Regions from separate parts of the Pectobacterium nicotianae genome, predicted to be linked through region 2. Evidence: predicted binding sites of a transcription regulator. Region 2 holds the regulator's gene; each other region holds the start of a gene.
The links. The regulator LexA, encoded in region 2, represses DNA repair genes until DNA is damaged. The targets are predictions, from matches to a motif close to TNCTGTATGTACATACAGNA.

Region 1: a site for LexA is predicted at 2,849-2,868, ahead of uvrA (excinuclease ABC subunit UvrA). Genes of this name have one in related genera too.
Region 3: a site for LexA is predicted at 2,937-2,956, ahead of MYB54_RS13000 (DNA translocase FtsK 4TM domain-containing protein). Genes of this name have one in related genera too.

Annotation. Positions count from the first base shown of each region.
Region 1 covers NZ_CP096821.1:800,440-805,488, reverse strand. The annotation lists gene uvrA (excinuclease ABC subunit UvrA) at 1-2,761, opposite strand, end outside; gene ssb1 (single-stranded DNA-binding protein SSB1) at 3,011-3,553, shown strand; gene MYB54_RS03540 (amidohydrolase) at 3,803-5,049, shown strand, end outside.
Region 2 covers NZ_CP096821.1:4,246,134-4,251,182, forward strand. The annotation lists gene MYB54_RS18845 (LysR family transcriptional regulator) at 1-279, opposite strand, end outside; gene MYB54_RS18850 (pirin family protein) at 393-1,091, shown strand; gene zur (zinc uptake transcriptional repressor Zur) at 1,239-1,748, shown strand; gene MYB54_RS18860 (CsbD family protein) at 1,806-2,015, opposite strand; gene lexA (transcriptional repressor LexA) at 2,465-3,073, opposite strand; gene MYB54_RS18870 (diacylglycerol kinase) at 3,184-3,549, opposite strand; gene plsB (glycerol-3-phosphate 1-O-acyltransferase PlsB) at 3,677-5,049, shown strand, end outside.
Region 3 covers NZ_CP096821.1:2,906,374-2,911,422, reverse strand. The annotation lists gene cydD (heme ABC transporter permease/ATP-binding protein CydD) at 1-621, opposite strand, end outside; gene trxB (thioredoxin-disulfide reductase) at 859-1,821, opposite strand; gene lrp (leucine-responsive transcriptional regulator Lrp) at 2,406-2,900, shown strand; gene MYB54_RS13000 (DNA translocase FtsK 4TM domain-containing protein) at 3,015-5,049, shown strand, end outside.

The sequences.
Region 1 (5,049 bases), 1.5 Mb from region 2:
GCGTGCCGGAGACCAGAATTTCTCCGCCGCCGCTGCCGCCTTCCGGCCCTAAGTCGACAATCCAGTCAGCCGTCTTAATCACGTCCAGATTGTGCTCAATCACCACGATGGTATTACCCTGATCGCGCAACTGATGCAGAACGGTAAGAAGCTGCTGAATATCGGCAAAATGCAGGCCGGTCGTAGGTTCGTCGAGAATATACAGCGTCTGCCCAGTTCCGCGTTTTGACAGCTCGCGCGACAGTTTCACACGCTGTGCTTCCCCGCCGGACAGCGTGGTGGCCGACTGCCCAAGGCGAATGTAGGACAGGCCGACGTCGATCAGCGTTTGCAGCTTCCGCGCCAGCGCCGGAATGGCGTCAAAGAACCCTCGCGCTTCTTCGATGGTCATATCCAGCACTTCATGAATGCCTTTGCCTTTGTATTGAATCTCCAGCGTTTCGCGGTTATAGCGTTTGCCTTTGCACTGGTCGCACGGCACATAAACATCCGGCAGGAAGTGCATTTCGACCTTAATCACACCGTCGCCCTGACAGGCTTCGCAGCGTCCACCACGCACGTTAAAGCTGAAACGGCCAGGGTTGTAACCACGGGTACGCGCTTCCGGCACGCCGGCAAACAGCTCACGAATCGGCGTGAAAATACCGGTGTAGGTTGCCGGATTGGATCGCGGCGTACGGCCAATCGGGCTTTGATCGATATCGATCACCTTATCGAAATGCTCCAGCCCCTGAATCTCGCGGTGAGCAGCAGGTTCCGCCAGCGTCGCGCCGTTCAGCTGACGCTGCGCCAGCGGGAACAAGGTATCGTTGATGAGGGTGGATTTACCCGATCCCGACACGCCGGTAATGCAGGTAAATAGCCCAACCGGCAGCGTCAGCGTGACGTCTTTCAGGTTATTGCCCTTCGCGCCAATCAGCTTCAGCACTTTGGTCGGATCCGCAGGCACGCGCTGTTTCGGGATTTCGATCTTGCGTTTACCGCTGAGGAACTGCCCCGTCAGCGAATCCGGCACCGCCATGATCTCTTCCATCGTGCCTTCTGCGACAATCTGGCCGCCGTGCACGCCCGCACCGGGGCCGATATCAATCACATGGTCGGCAGCACGAATCGCATCTTCATCATGTTCCACCACAATGACGGTATTGCCCAGATTACGCAGGTGAATCAGAGTTTCCAACAGGCGCTCGTTGTCACGCTGATGCAGGCCGATAGAGGGTTCATCCAGCACGTACATGACGCCAACCAGCCCGGCACCAATCTGGCTCGCCAGACGAATACGCTGCGCCTCGCCGCCGGACAGCGTTTCTGCCGAACGGGAAAGCGACAAATAGTTCAGCCCGACGTTAACCAGAAACTTCAGTCGATCGCCAATCTCTTTCAGCACTTTCTCGGCGATTTGAGCACGTTGCCCGCTGAGCTTCATATTCTGGAAAAACGTCATCGCATGGCCGATGCTCATATCGGAAATCTGCGGCAGCGTCGTCTGTTCAACAAACACGTTACGCGCTTCTTCACGCAGGCGCGTTCCGCCGCAGCTGGCGCAAGAACGGTTGCTGATGAATTTCGCCAGCTCTTCGCGCACCGCCGTGGATTCCGTCTCTTTATAACGGCGCTCCATGTTGTGCAGCACGCCTTCAAACGGATGGCGACGCACCGACGTATCGCCGCGATCGTTGATATATTTGAACTCGACGTTCTCTTTACCGGAGCCGTACAGAATCACTTTCTGCACCGCGGCGCTCAGGCTTTCAAACGGGGCATCGACGTCAAATTTGTAGTGCTCCGCCAGTGAGCGCAGCATTTGGAAATAGTAGAAGTTGCGGCGATCCCAGCCGCGAATCGCGCCACCCGCCAGCGACAGCTCAGCATTTTGCACCACGCGGGACGGATCGAAGAACTGTTGCACACCCAGACCATCACAGCTTGGGCACGCGCCCGCCGGGTTGTTGAACGAGAACATACGCGGTTCCAGTTCGTGCATGCTGTAGCCACACACCGGACAGGCAAAGTTCGCCGAGAACAGCAGTTCAGGCTGCGTCGGGTCGTCCATATCCGCCACCACCACGCTACCACCGGACAGATCCAGTGCGGTTTCAAACGACTCTGCCAGCCGCTGCGCCAAATCTTCGCGCACTTTAAACCGGTCAACGACAACTTCGATGGTGTGCTTTTTCTGTAATTCCAGCTTCGGCGGATCGGACAGATCGCACACTTCGCCGTCGATACGGGCGCGGATATAGCCCTGCGACGCCAGGTTTTCCAGCGTCTTGCTGTGTTCGCCTTTGCGATCTTTCACAATCGGTGCCAGCAACATCAGGCGCTTGCCTTCCGGCTGCGCCAGCACGTTGTCCACCATCTGGCTGACCGTCTGCGCATCCAGCGGCACATCGTGCTCCGGGCAGCGCGGCTCACCCACGCGAGCAAACAGCAAACGCAGGTAGTCATGAATTTCGGTAATCGTCCCGACCGTGGAACGCGGGTTATGCGAGGTGGATTTCTGTTCGATAGAGATGGCGGGCGACAGCCCTTCTATATGATCGACGTCCGGTTTTTCCATCAGCGACAAAAACTGACGGGCGTAGGCGGAGAGAGATTCCACATAGCGCCGCTGCCCTTCGGCATACAGCGTGTCAAACGCCAGCGATGACTTACCCGAGCCCGACAAACCGGTGATTACGATCAGCTTGTCACGAGGGATTATCAGGTTGATATTCTTGAGATTATGGGTACGAGCACCACGAACTTCGATCTTATCCATTCACACACTTCCCGGAATAAAAACGGTTTGTCATCGCCTCTCGAAGGGAGAGAACCGGTACGAAACGAGCAATTATGGCACAAAAAAAACTGAATGGATATCCAGTATTAAACCCGTTTACTTTGCAAACGCTGCAAATCTTACTTTCATTTCTGAAGCCATTTCGCAGGTATGACAGAGAGTTTTCCCATGGTAAGATTGATCGTTTAGACTTAGAAAATAAATCTACCGATTCATCAGGAGACGAGCATGGCCAGCAGAGGCGTTAATAAAGTGATTCTTGTCGGGAATCTGGGTCAAGACCCGGAAGTCCGCTATATGCCGAATGGTGGTGCAGTTGCCAACATCACGTTGGCTACGTCGGAAAGCTGGCGTGACAAGCAAACCGGTGAGCAGAAAGAGAAGACCGAATGGCACCGTGTCGTGCTGTTCGGCAAACTGGCAGAAGTCGCGGGCGAATACCTGCGTAAAGGCTCTCAGGTTTACATCGAAGGCGCACTGCAAACCCGTAAATGGGCCGATCAGGCTGGCGTAGAGCGCTACACCACCGAAGTCGTCGTTAACGTCGGCGGCACCATGCAGATGCTGGGTGGACGCCAGGGCGGCGGTGCACCAGCAGGCGGTAACGCAGGTGGCGGTCAGCAACAAGGCGGTTGGGGTCAACCTCAGCAGCCGCAGGGCGGCAACCAGTTCAGCGGCGGCGCGCAATCTCAGCAGCGCCCGGCACAGAACAGCGCTCCAGCACAAAGCAACGAACCGCCAATGGATTTCGACGACGATATTCCGTTCTAAGAGTTATTCGTCTATCAACGTCGTTTATCAAAAATAATAATGAGACCCCGATTTATCGGGGTTTTTTATTTTTGCGGCGTGCAGAAAAGGCACCGGTAAACAATCAACTAAAGAAATTATCACCCGATGTGCGTTTAGTGCTCATCGAGATAAGCAGAGCACAATCTGTACAGTTATTTCTCCATCGCTATTAAAAAATAGCAACGCCCCATCAACGGGGTATAAACGCTATATATGGAGATATAACGTATGGAAAAAAATAGTGCGCTTCGCGCCGATAACAAAAAGCTGTCCCACATCCTCGTCAGCAAGACATCCTCACCCCATTCTGGCAACGCATCTTTCAGGCTCGCAGCACTTGCTATAACCGTCTCTAGTTTGCTTTTTGCCTCACCGACACTCATCGCAGCAGAAACAGCAACGACTGCTGATTTAGTGTTACGTAACGGCAATATCTACACTGTTAATCAAGGCCAGCCGTGGGCAGAAGCCGTCGCGGTACGCGATGGCCGCTACGTTTTCATCGGTTCAAATGCACAGGCCGCGGAATTTATCGGTCCGAAAACACAGGTGGTTGATCTTGAGGGCAGCATGGCAATGCCGGGGATTAATGACGTCCATGCTCACCCGTTAGACGGCGGCTATGAAGATATTTACTCCTGTAACTTCGCGCAAACAAGCTCACTGGATGACATTCTGAATAAGGTCAGTGAATGCGCGCAAAAAGCCGGGCCGGGCGAATGGGTGATCGGGTCTGCCTGGGGTAGCCCACGTATGGCGGAGCTGTCTACCGCTGAAGCCTTGGCGAAACTGGATAAAGTCAGTAACGGGCGCCCGGTCATTCTGCGTGATGATTCCTACCATAACCGCTGGATTAATAGCGAAGCGATGCGTTTAGCCACTATCACCGCCCAGTCCGTTAGCCCAGCCGGAGGCGTTATTGTTAAAGACGCCAAAACAGGCGAACCCACTGGCCTGTTGCAAGAATTCCCCGCGTTCCAGCACGTACAAAGTCTGGTTCCAGTACGCACGGAAGAACAACGGCTGACATCAGGACGCGGTGCCGCAAAAACGATGGTGTCGTTAGGTATTACTGGCGTACAGGAAGCGGTCAGTTCTGAAGTGAATCTGCGCATCTGGAGCAAGATTGACCGGGCAGAAGGCCTGCCTTTACGCATTATCGGCTCGATCGTTTCTACTCCGCTTCTGGATGAAGGTGCCGCGGGCATGGAGCTGGTTGCCCGACGCGACGTCTACCGCACCACCAACTTCTTCCCCGATCGTTTTAAATTTGTTTTGGATGGCGTCCCGCCAGCCCATACCGCGAAACTGCTTGCCCCCTATTTGCCCACTCAGGCACATGGCGATCACTACCACGGCGATACGCACTACACCACCGAGCAGGTTGTAGAAATTTTATCCAAGCTGGATAAACAAGGCATATCAACCAAGCTTCATGCTGCGGGAGATGGCTCGCTGCGTCTGGCGCTGGATGC
Region 2 (5,049 bases):
GCGCGCCAGCGCTTCTGCGTCCGTCGTGAGCTTATCTGCAGCTTCCAGCAGGATACGTCCGCGTTCCAGCAGCATCCGCCCGACATTCGTGAATTTAGTACGATGCCCGGAACGATCGAACAGCACCACATCTAACTCTTCTTCCAGTTTCTGCATGGTATAACTCAGTGCCGAAGGCACCCTACCCAGCTCGTCTGCCGCAGCGGCAAAGCTGCCACGGCGATCGATCGCATCCATCACCCTCAAAGCTTCCAGCGTCAATGCTCGTTCTTTCGCCATCTTCGTACTCATTCAGGAATTTTGAACATACCCACCAGATTAACTAGCTAACAATCCAACGTCCACACAATTACTATCAGTTCAATAAATAATTCTCTGGGGGGATAACAATTATGATCACACGAAGAGCAGCGGGGCAATGCGGCCAGGCCGACTATGGCTGGTTGCAGGCGCGCTATACCTTTTCTTTTGGTCACTATTTTGACCCACAGCTGCTGGGCTACGCGTCTCTGCGCGTGCTCAATCAGGAAGTATTGGCACCGGGGGCATCATTCCAGCCACGAACCTACCCACGGGTTGATATTCTGAACATTATTCTTCAGGGCGAAGCAGAATACCGCGACAGCAACGGCGGCCACATTCAGGCCAAAGCCGGAGATGTGCTGCTGCTCTCTACGCAGCCAAACGTCAGCTATAGCGAACATAATACCAACGCCAACAAACCGCTGACGCGGCTGCAATTATGGCTGAATGCCTGCCAGACCCGCGAGAACAGCCCGTTGCAGCGCATGGGGTTGAGTTCAGTGAACCATACGCTGCTTGCCTCACCGGAAGGTGAACACAATAGCCTGCAACTGCGCCAGCAGGTTTGGGTTCACCATGTCGACCTCCAGCAGAATGAGCAAAGCACAATCGCGCTACAGGGGAATCAGGCCTACCTCCAGCTGATTCACGGTTCAATGGCGGTAAAAGGCAATCAGAACAGTGAAACACTGCACTGTGGCGACGGAGCCTTCATTAAGGAAGAAACGGCGTTGACGCTACAGGCAGAGTCGCCTTTGCGGGCACTGCTCATCGATCTGGTCGTGTAACGCTTCTGTCCGTTGTTTTTGCAGGGGCTTCTGTTCGTTGTTTTTACAGGAAGTGGTTTTCGCAGGAAAACGCCGCCAGTTCGGCGTTTTTATTCAGTCGTGGTAAGATATCCGTCTTGTTCCTCAATGCGTCAGGGTGATATGACAATGGATTCAACCAAACAGGACAAACTTCTTGCCCAGGCTGAACAGATTTGTCAGCAGCGCGCTGTGCGTCTCACGCCGCAGCGGTTAGAGGTTTTACGCCTTATGGCACAGCAGTCCGGTGCTATCAGTGCTTATGACCTGCTGGATCTGCTGCGCGTTTCTGAACCTCAGGCGAAACCGCCGACCGTCTATCGCGCGCTGGATTTTCTGCTGGAACAAGGTTTCATTCATCGCGTCGAATCCAACAACAGCTATGTGCTGTGTCACCATATCGAAGACCACAGCCACACGTCCGCCCTTTTCATCTGCGACCGCTGTGGGCAAGTCACAGAACGTCAAACCGAAGGCGTGGAAGAAACGCTGCGTAGTCTGGCTCAACAGTCGGGATTTACGCTGCGTCACAGCGTGGTGGAAGCACACGGGTTGTGCGGAGGCTGTCAGGAAGTTGCATCATGCAAGCAGCCGGATCATTGCGATCACGACCATAGTGTTCCGATTAAAAAACGATAGCCCAAGGGCTATCGTTTTTTCTGTGGAGAGAGACATCACCTTTGTTACCCGTGATAGCTACCAGTGATATTTGTGGTGCTCTTCCCAGTGTTTCACTTCTTTCTCTGCCGCTTCTTTTGCGTACCCGTAGCGTTCCTGGATTCTCCCCACCAGTTGGTCACGTTTACCTTCGATGACCGTCAGATCGTCATCCGTTAATTTGCCCCATTGCTCTTTCGCTTTACCTTTAAACTGTTTCCAGTTACCGCTGGCTTGGTCTTTATTCATAAGAATCTCCGTACCTTAGGTGCATTGCGCATAAACGAATCGTGACTAACGACTCATGCGTCAGTTTCAGATAAATAGTTTTATTCAGTAAGCAGCATCATAACTATGTGAACCATGACGGTGCTCTTCGCCACTGTTTCCCTTGATTACCGGGCTATCTAAATGTGATGGCTAATGATCAATCGACAAACGATCAATCAAGATAAAAATGCTTACCTTGATAAAAATTATAGTCGAATATTTCACTTAACATGAAATATCAGGAATCTGTGACTGGAATGAACGTTAAGAAAGGGAAGATCACCGAAAAAAGCAGTGAAAAAACAGAAGGATAATGGGGATCATAGAAAACGCGCGCGAAATGTAACTAAATATATATGGTTAGCAGATTAACAGACTGAACATGATGCACTGACCCAGACGGACGAGCAGTGCATCTCTGCGAATGGTTAGCTCCAGTCGCTGTTACGAATCACGCCAACCGCCAAGCCTTCTATCGAAAAGCTTTGCTGACGTAGATCGACAACAATCGGGGCAAACTCTTCATTTTCAGCGAGGAGGTGTACCGTATTGCCCTGCTTTTTCAAGCGCTTCACCGTCACTTCATCGTCAATACGCGCGACGACAATCTGACCGTTACGCACATCTTCTGTTTTATGCACGGCCAGTAAATCGCCATCCATAATACCGATATCTTTCATCGACATGCCGCTCACCCGCAGCAAAAAATCAGCGCTGGGTTTGAACATCGCAGGGTCAACCTGATAGTGACACTCGATATGTTCCTGTGCCAGCAGCGGTTCACCTGCGGCCACGCGACCAACCAGAGGAATACCTGTCTCTTCTTCCATCAGTAGACGAATACCACGAGACGCGCCCGATACAATCTCAATCACGCCTTTGCGCGCCAGCGCTTTAAGATGTTCTTCAGCCGCATTGGGAGAGCGAAACCCCAGCTGTTGAGCAATTTCCGCGCGCGTTGGCGGCATTCCGGTCTGCGCAATATGATCGCGGATCAGGTCATAAACCTGCTGCTGCCTTGCTGTTAATACTTTCATTCCGCCCCCTGGTTGTTTATACAGTCTTGCTGTGAGTATATACAGGTAAGCCACAATTGGGAATGGAGATATCGGTAAAGCTCCTGACTTTTACTCATTTATGCGCGCCGTCAGGCAAAATGTTGCCAGAGGATGCTGCCCCAGACGACAGCGGCTAACAAGATGGCAACAAAGACAGCCGCCGAGCCAATATCTTTCGCCCGACCGGATAATTCGTGGTGCTCGAGACCAATGCGATCGACCACGGCTTCAATGGCGCTATTGGCCAGCTCAAACAGCATAATCAGTACCACAGACCCAATCAGCAGCAGTTTTTCGACCAGCGTAACCGGCAGTAAACACGCGATAATGACGCCGACAAGGGTCAGTATCGTTTCCTGACGAAATGCCGCCTCATGCTGCCACGCCTGCTTCAGCCCCTTAAAGGAATAACCGGTCGCCTTAATAATCCGGGTCATCCCCGTTGCTTTATTCATTTATCCTCCTCTATTTATGCAAAATAGTTCGCATTTTAACGCGCTTACGTTGTCTCATCACCACAGATCTCCGGCGCAGTTTCTGGTATCCTTGCGGCGCATTGCTAACAAGAGGCTCCATGTTGTTATGTCAGGTTGGCGTAAAATTTACTATAAATTATTGAATCTCCCACTGAAACTGCTGGTGAAGAGCAAAGTTATTCCCGCAGATCCGGTGGTCGAGCTGGGGTTAGACCCCTCACGTCCTATACTCTATGTTCTGCCTTATAACTCTCAGGCGGATCTCTTGACGCTACGAGCGAAATGCCTGGCATTGGGGCTACCCGATCCCTCGCAGTCGTTCGAATTCAATGGCGTCGAACTGCCTAGCCACGTCTTTATCAATGACGGGCCGCGCGTCTTCCGCTATTACGTTCCCAAACAGAAATCCGTCAAGCTGTTCCACGACTACCTGGATTTGCATCGTGCCAATCCAGATTTAGACGTACAGATGGTGCCGGTTTCTGTGATGTTTGGGCGTTCTCCGGGTCGGGAAGGCCACGCTCAGGCCGCACCACACCTGCGCTTGCTCAACGGTATCGAGAAATTCTTCGCCGTCCTGTGGCTAGGCCGCGACAGCTTTGTCCGCTTCTCCAGCCCGGTATCGCTACGCTATATGGCGACCGAGCATGGTACTGACAAAACCATAGCCCACAAACTGGCGCGTGTCGCACGTATGCACTTCTCCCGCCAACGTTTGGCGGCAGTTGGACCACGTTTACCGGTGCGTCAGGAGCTATTTAACAAGCTGCTGGATTCCAAAGCGATCAAGAAAGCCGTGGACGACGAGGCGCGCAGTAAGAAGATTTCTACTGAGAAAGCGCAGCAGAACGCTATTGCGCTGATGGAAGAAATCGCCGCTGACTTCTCCTACGAAGCCGTGCGTCTATCGGATCGCGTATTAAGCTGGACGTGGAACCGCCTTTATCAGGGGATTAACGTCCACAACGCCGAACGCGTTCGCCAGTTGGCGCAGGATGGTCACGGCATTGTCTACGTGCCCTGCCACCGCAGCCACATGGATTATCTGCTGCTATCCTACGTCCTGTACCATCAAGGCTTAGTGCCGCCGCATATCGCCGCCGGCATCAACCTGAATTTCTGGCCAGCAGGGCCGATCTTCCGCCGTCTTGGCGCGTTCTTTATTCGCCGTACCTTCAAAGGCAACAAACTGTATTCCACGATTTTCCGTGAATATCTGGGTGAGCTGTTTGCCCGCGGTTATTCGGTTGAATACTTCATGGAAGGCGGACGTTCACGCACAGGCCGTCTGTTAGAGCCGAAAACCGGTACGCTGGCGATGACCATTCAGGCCATGCTGAGAGGCGGTACACGCCCTATCACGCTGGTACCGATTTATGTCGGTTACGAGCATGTGATGGAAGTCGGCACCTATGCGAAAGAGCTGCGCGGTGCAGTGAAGGAAAAAGAAGGCTTTATGCAGATGGTGCGCGGTTTACG
Region 3 (5,049 bases), 1.3 Mb from region 2:
ATCGAGGAAGTGTCCACTCAGGCGTGCCAGCGCCAGAAAGTTACGTCGGTTGGCATCCGCCGCGCCCATGCCAACCAGCGCCATAAAAAGCGGGATAAGAGGAGCGGTTAGAAACAAAATCAGGCCAGCAGCCCAGTTGATTGGGAAAATGGTGATTAAGATAAGCAGCGGGATCAGTGCGGCAAGATACATCTGCGGCAGGTAGCGGGCATAATAATCCTGCATATCATCAACCTGCTCAAGAATCATCGTTGCCCAACTGCCGGCGGGTTTGCCCTGTACCCAGGCAGGGCCAAGCTGTTGCAATCGATCCAGTACCAGCTTACGAATTTGTTGTCGAACGGCTTGTCCGCAAAGAAAACCAACACGCTCGCGTAACACACTGTTGAGTGCGCGCAGAATAAAGGTGGCAATCAGCAGCAGGAAAGGGGAGAGCAATGATTCGCGCGTGGCATGCTCGATGATCAAGGCATGAAGCAGCGTAGCTAACAGCCAGGCTTGTGCCACGATTAACGCACCGCTCAGGAACCCAAGCAGTAGTGAAATTCGTAGCCAACGTTGCGCCAGCTTACTCTGTTGTTTCAGCCAGGCGGTCAGTTCTTGCTGTCTGGTTTTTTTCATCAGGCACCAGTTCGTTATATTGCAGAAATGGACTTAACAGAAAATAACTCTCATGCAACTGTTAGTTAACAAAATTATCTTCTATCACGCAGAATGACGCCATGTTACCGCGACAGGGGCGCGCTGCAAACGAAAAGGAGAGGGGAAATGGGTGAGGCGATCAATTTTGTGTTGCGGAAGGCAAACTAGAAGTAAAGAAAACGGAACGGCCGTCGCCGCTCCGTTATCAACAGTGTATTACTTGTTGACGGTCAGCCCGTCAAGGTAACGTTCGGCATCCAGTGCCGCCATACAGCCGGTACCTGCGGAGGTAATGGCCTGACGGTAGATGTGATCCATGACGTCGCCTGCGGCAAAGACGCCAGGAATGCTGGTTTGTGTCGCGTTGCCGTGAATACCGGACTGCACTTTGATATAACCGTTTTCCAGTTCCAACTGACCGCCGAACACTGCGGTATTCGGGCTGTGGCCGATAGCGATAAACACGCCAGCCAGCTCCAGTTCTTCTGCCGCGTCGCTCTGCGTATCGCGGATACGGACACCGGTTACACCCATGTCATCGCCCAGCACTTCGTCCAGCGTACGGTTGGTATGCAAGATGATGTTGCCGTTTTTGACTTTGTCCATCAGGCGGTCGATCAGAATTTTCTCTGAACGGAACGTCTCGCGGCGGTGGATCAAATGCACTTCCGCCGCGATGTTAGACAAATACAAGGCTTCTTCTACTGCGGTATTCCCGCCGCCAACTACGGCGACTTTCTGGTTACGGTAGAAGAACCCGTCACAGGTTGCGCAGGCAGAAACCCCTTTGCCTTTAAACGCGTCTTCAGACGGCAGGCCGAGATAACGAGCCGATGCCCCCGTGGCAATGATCAGCGCGTCACAGGTGTACTCGGCGCTATCGCCGAATAAACGGAAGGGACGGTTCTGTAAATCAACACGTTCAATATGATCGAAGATCACTTCGGTATTGAATTTGGTCGCGTGTGCATGCATACGCTCCATTAACAGCGGGCCAGTTAAATCATCGGCATCACCCGGCCAATTTTCTACTTCGGTCGTAGTCGTCAGCTGACCGCCTTTTTCCATACCCGTGATTAATACTGGCTGCAAGTTCGCCCGTGCAGCATAAACAGCGGCAGTGTAGCCAGCCGGGCCTGAACCCAGAATCAATAACTTGTGATGTTTAACAGTACCCATGCTTTCCTCATTTCATGACGGCGGATCATGTTCATATAACGGTTTCTACAACAAACCCGCTTCCTTACTACGAACAGTCTCTACCACGGACAATGCGAACGATTGTAAGGAAATTACAAGAGTAAAAAAAGTATGCAGAAAAGTTGCTAGCTATTTGTTTAATCGTTAATGACGATGAGGATGACAAATCGCTGAAAAATCAGCCACATTCATAAGTAAAATGATTGAAGTCACCTCGGAGAATGGCTCTGGCTTATCCAATCTGGCAGTTTCTTCTGATTTTCGTTGTTTTGCTTTGACAATCGGCTGTGCATTTGCGAAAACATCTGGGTAAGAGGAAATTTTTTGTATGTGAACAGTTAAAAGCTCGGCTTTTTATTCGTTTTTGCGCAGGTAGTAGGCCTTTGGGCCACGGATATGACGTGATGGTCTTTTCGCGGGTGAGCAATACGTGGGGCGAGAACGAGAAGTTAATGACTGTTGATATACAAAATAGGCAGCGTGTCTTCTTTAGGGGTAGCTCTGATACATGAGGTCTATCGGGGTAAAGCGGGTGCAGGGAAAAGTGAAGAGAGACAATAATAATGGTAGACACTAAAAAACGACCAGGCAAAGATCTCGATCGTATTGATCGTAACATCCTGAACGAATTGCAAAAAGATGGACGTATTTCCAATGTCGAGCTTTCCAAACGTGTTGGGCTGTCGCCAACGCCTTGTCTGGAACGTGTACGTCGTCTGGAAAGACAGGGCTTCATTAACGGCTACACAGCGCTGCTAAACCCGCATTATCTGGATGCGTCACTGCTGGTTTTTGTTGAAATAACGCTAAACCGCGGCGCGCCTGATGTGTTTGAACAGTTCAATGCTGCGGTGCAGAAGCTGGAAGAAATTCAGGAGTGTCATCTGGTTTCCGGTGATTTTGACTACCTGTTGAAAACGCGTGTGCCAGACATGTCCGCTTACCGTAAGCTCCTGGGTGAAACGCTACTGCGTTTGCCGGGCGTAAACGACACCCGTACCTACGTGGTGATGGAAGAAGTGAAGCAAAGCAACCGTCTGGTCATTAAGACGCGATAAATGTGTGGGTGCAAAACCCGATAAATTCAGCTACACTCCTGTGAATTTATACAGTTCCAGCGCCGGGTTTTCTCGGCGCTTTGTCATAAACCTTACAGGCCCCTGGAGAGACTCTTGAGCCAGGAATATACAGAAGATAAAGACGTTACCCTGAAAAAGCTCAGTGGAACACGTCGTTTGCTTGAAGCGATTTTAATCGTTGTGGCACTTTTTGCGGTTTATCTTAGTGTCGCACTACTCAGTTTCAGCCCCTCCGACCCCAGTTGGTCACAGACTGCATGGCATGAACCTATTCACAACCTCGGTGGTGTAGCAGGTGCATGGCTGGCGGATACGCTGTTCTTCATTTTTGGTGTGCTGGCCTACGCCATTCCACCGATTATGTTATCCCTGTGCTGGGTCGCTTTCCGCCAGCGTGATAACAACCAGACTATTGACTACTTTACCTTTTCACTTCGCCTGATTGGGACATTGGCGCTGATCCTGACCTCTTGCGGTTTGGCTGCGTTGAATATTGACGATCTCTACTATTTTGCTTCCGGTGGTGTGTTGGGAAGCCTGTTGAGCAGCTCAATGATCCCACGTTTCAACAGCATGGGCGCAACGCTGATTCTGCTGTGCGTGTGGGGGGCAGGGTTAACGCTGTTTACCGGCTGGTCATGGTTAACAATCGCTGAAAAAATTGGTGCAGGTGTCTTGGGTTGTCTGACGTTTATGTCAAACCGTTCACGCCGCGACGAGGACTATCGCGAAGAACACGATCGTGAAGAGGATGAGCGCGATGCGCTTAATCTGCGTCACGATGAGGCGTCGGGTGAGGCAGTCACACAACAGCGTGATGACGATGATGTTCTGTTTTCTGCGCCTTCCGTGGCTGATGCGGTAAACGACACGACGGCAGACAATAAGATAGACGAGTCATCACCGTTAGCTGAGAACGCACAGACAGCGACACAACCGGCTCTCTCCGCTGAAACGCCGGTGGCAGGGTCAACATTGTCTGATGTGGCAGTGTCTGATTCAGTATTATCAGGGTCAGCATTCTCTGGTTCATCGGCTGGTATTGTGCCGCCTGTTACTCCGTCCGCGATTGATTCGACGCCGTCGCTAAATCCGCCGCTGTATTCGTTTGAAATCCCTGAAACGCCAGCGGCAATGCCAGAGATCGCAAGCTCGCCTGAACGCCATAGCAGTGCGTATGCACCTTACGGAAATAGTTACGGAGAGAGTGCCGTACCACCGATTGTTGCGGCACCTGTGGCTCAACCGTTTGCTGAGCCGCCACAACTGGCACGCGATACGGATTTCGACGCGAATAACACCTTTATGCCGGCGTTCAGTGCCGATGGGGATGATAACCCGCAGATTAAACGCGGCGTAGGGCCTGAACTGCCGCGTCCTAATCCTGTACGTATCCCTACTCGCCGCGAGCTGGCGTCATACGGAATCAAACTGCCGTCGCAGCGGCTGGCTGAAGAGCAAGCAAGGCTGCAGGCGCAGAACGGTAGCGAAGAAGCGGAAGTGGCGAATGACGTGTATCAGGAAGAGACACCGGATGATATCGCCCAGCAGGAAGCCGCATTGCAGCAAGCGTATCTGGATCAGCAACGCCAGCGTTACGGTGATGAATACCCGTTACAGGAAGACGATGAAGACGCGCTTCTGCAAGCACAGCTAGCCAGAGATTTCGCGGCACAGCAGCAGTCACGTTATGATGCCAGCGAATTGCAGCGCGATGAGGAAATCCCTGCTCCGATAGCACCGCCTGTGGTCAGTGCGCCTGTTCAGCCAAATCCTGTCACATCGCATAACGCTTTTTCATTCTCGCCGTTTAGCGCGGAGAATGAGCGCGAGCCTGAACTGACTACGTTCAGCGAGTCCACGTATACACCGCCGTCCTACCGTTCTGAACCCGAGCTTCCGCCGATGCATGCTGGTGAACATGAGGACGACGAGGATGAGCACAACCCGTTGACGTTTAGTCAGCCAGCGCAACCAACGTCAGCGCCTGTTGAGGTCGCAAAACAGGAAGCGGTGGCAACACCAACGCATCATCCGGCAATGGATGGCTTGATTCACCCGTTCCTGATGCGTAATGAACAACCGTTGCAGAAGCCGACTACGCCGCTGCCAACGTTGGATTTGTTGA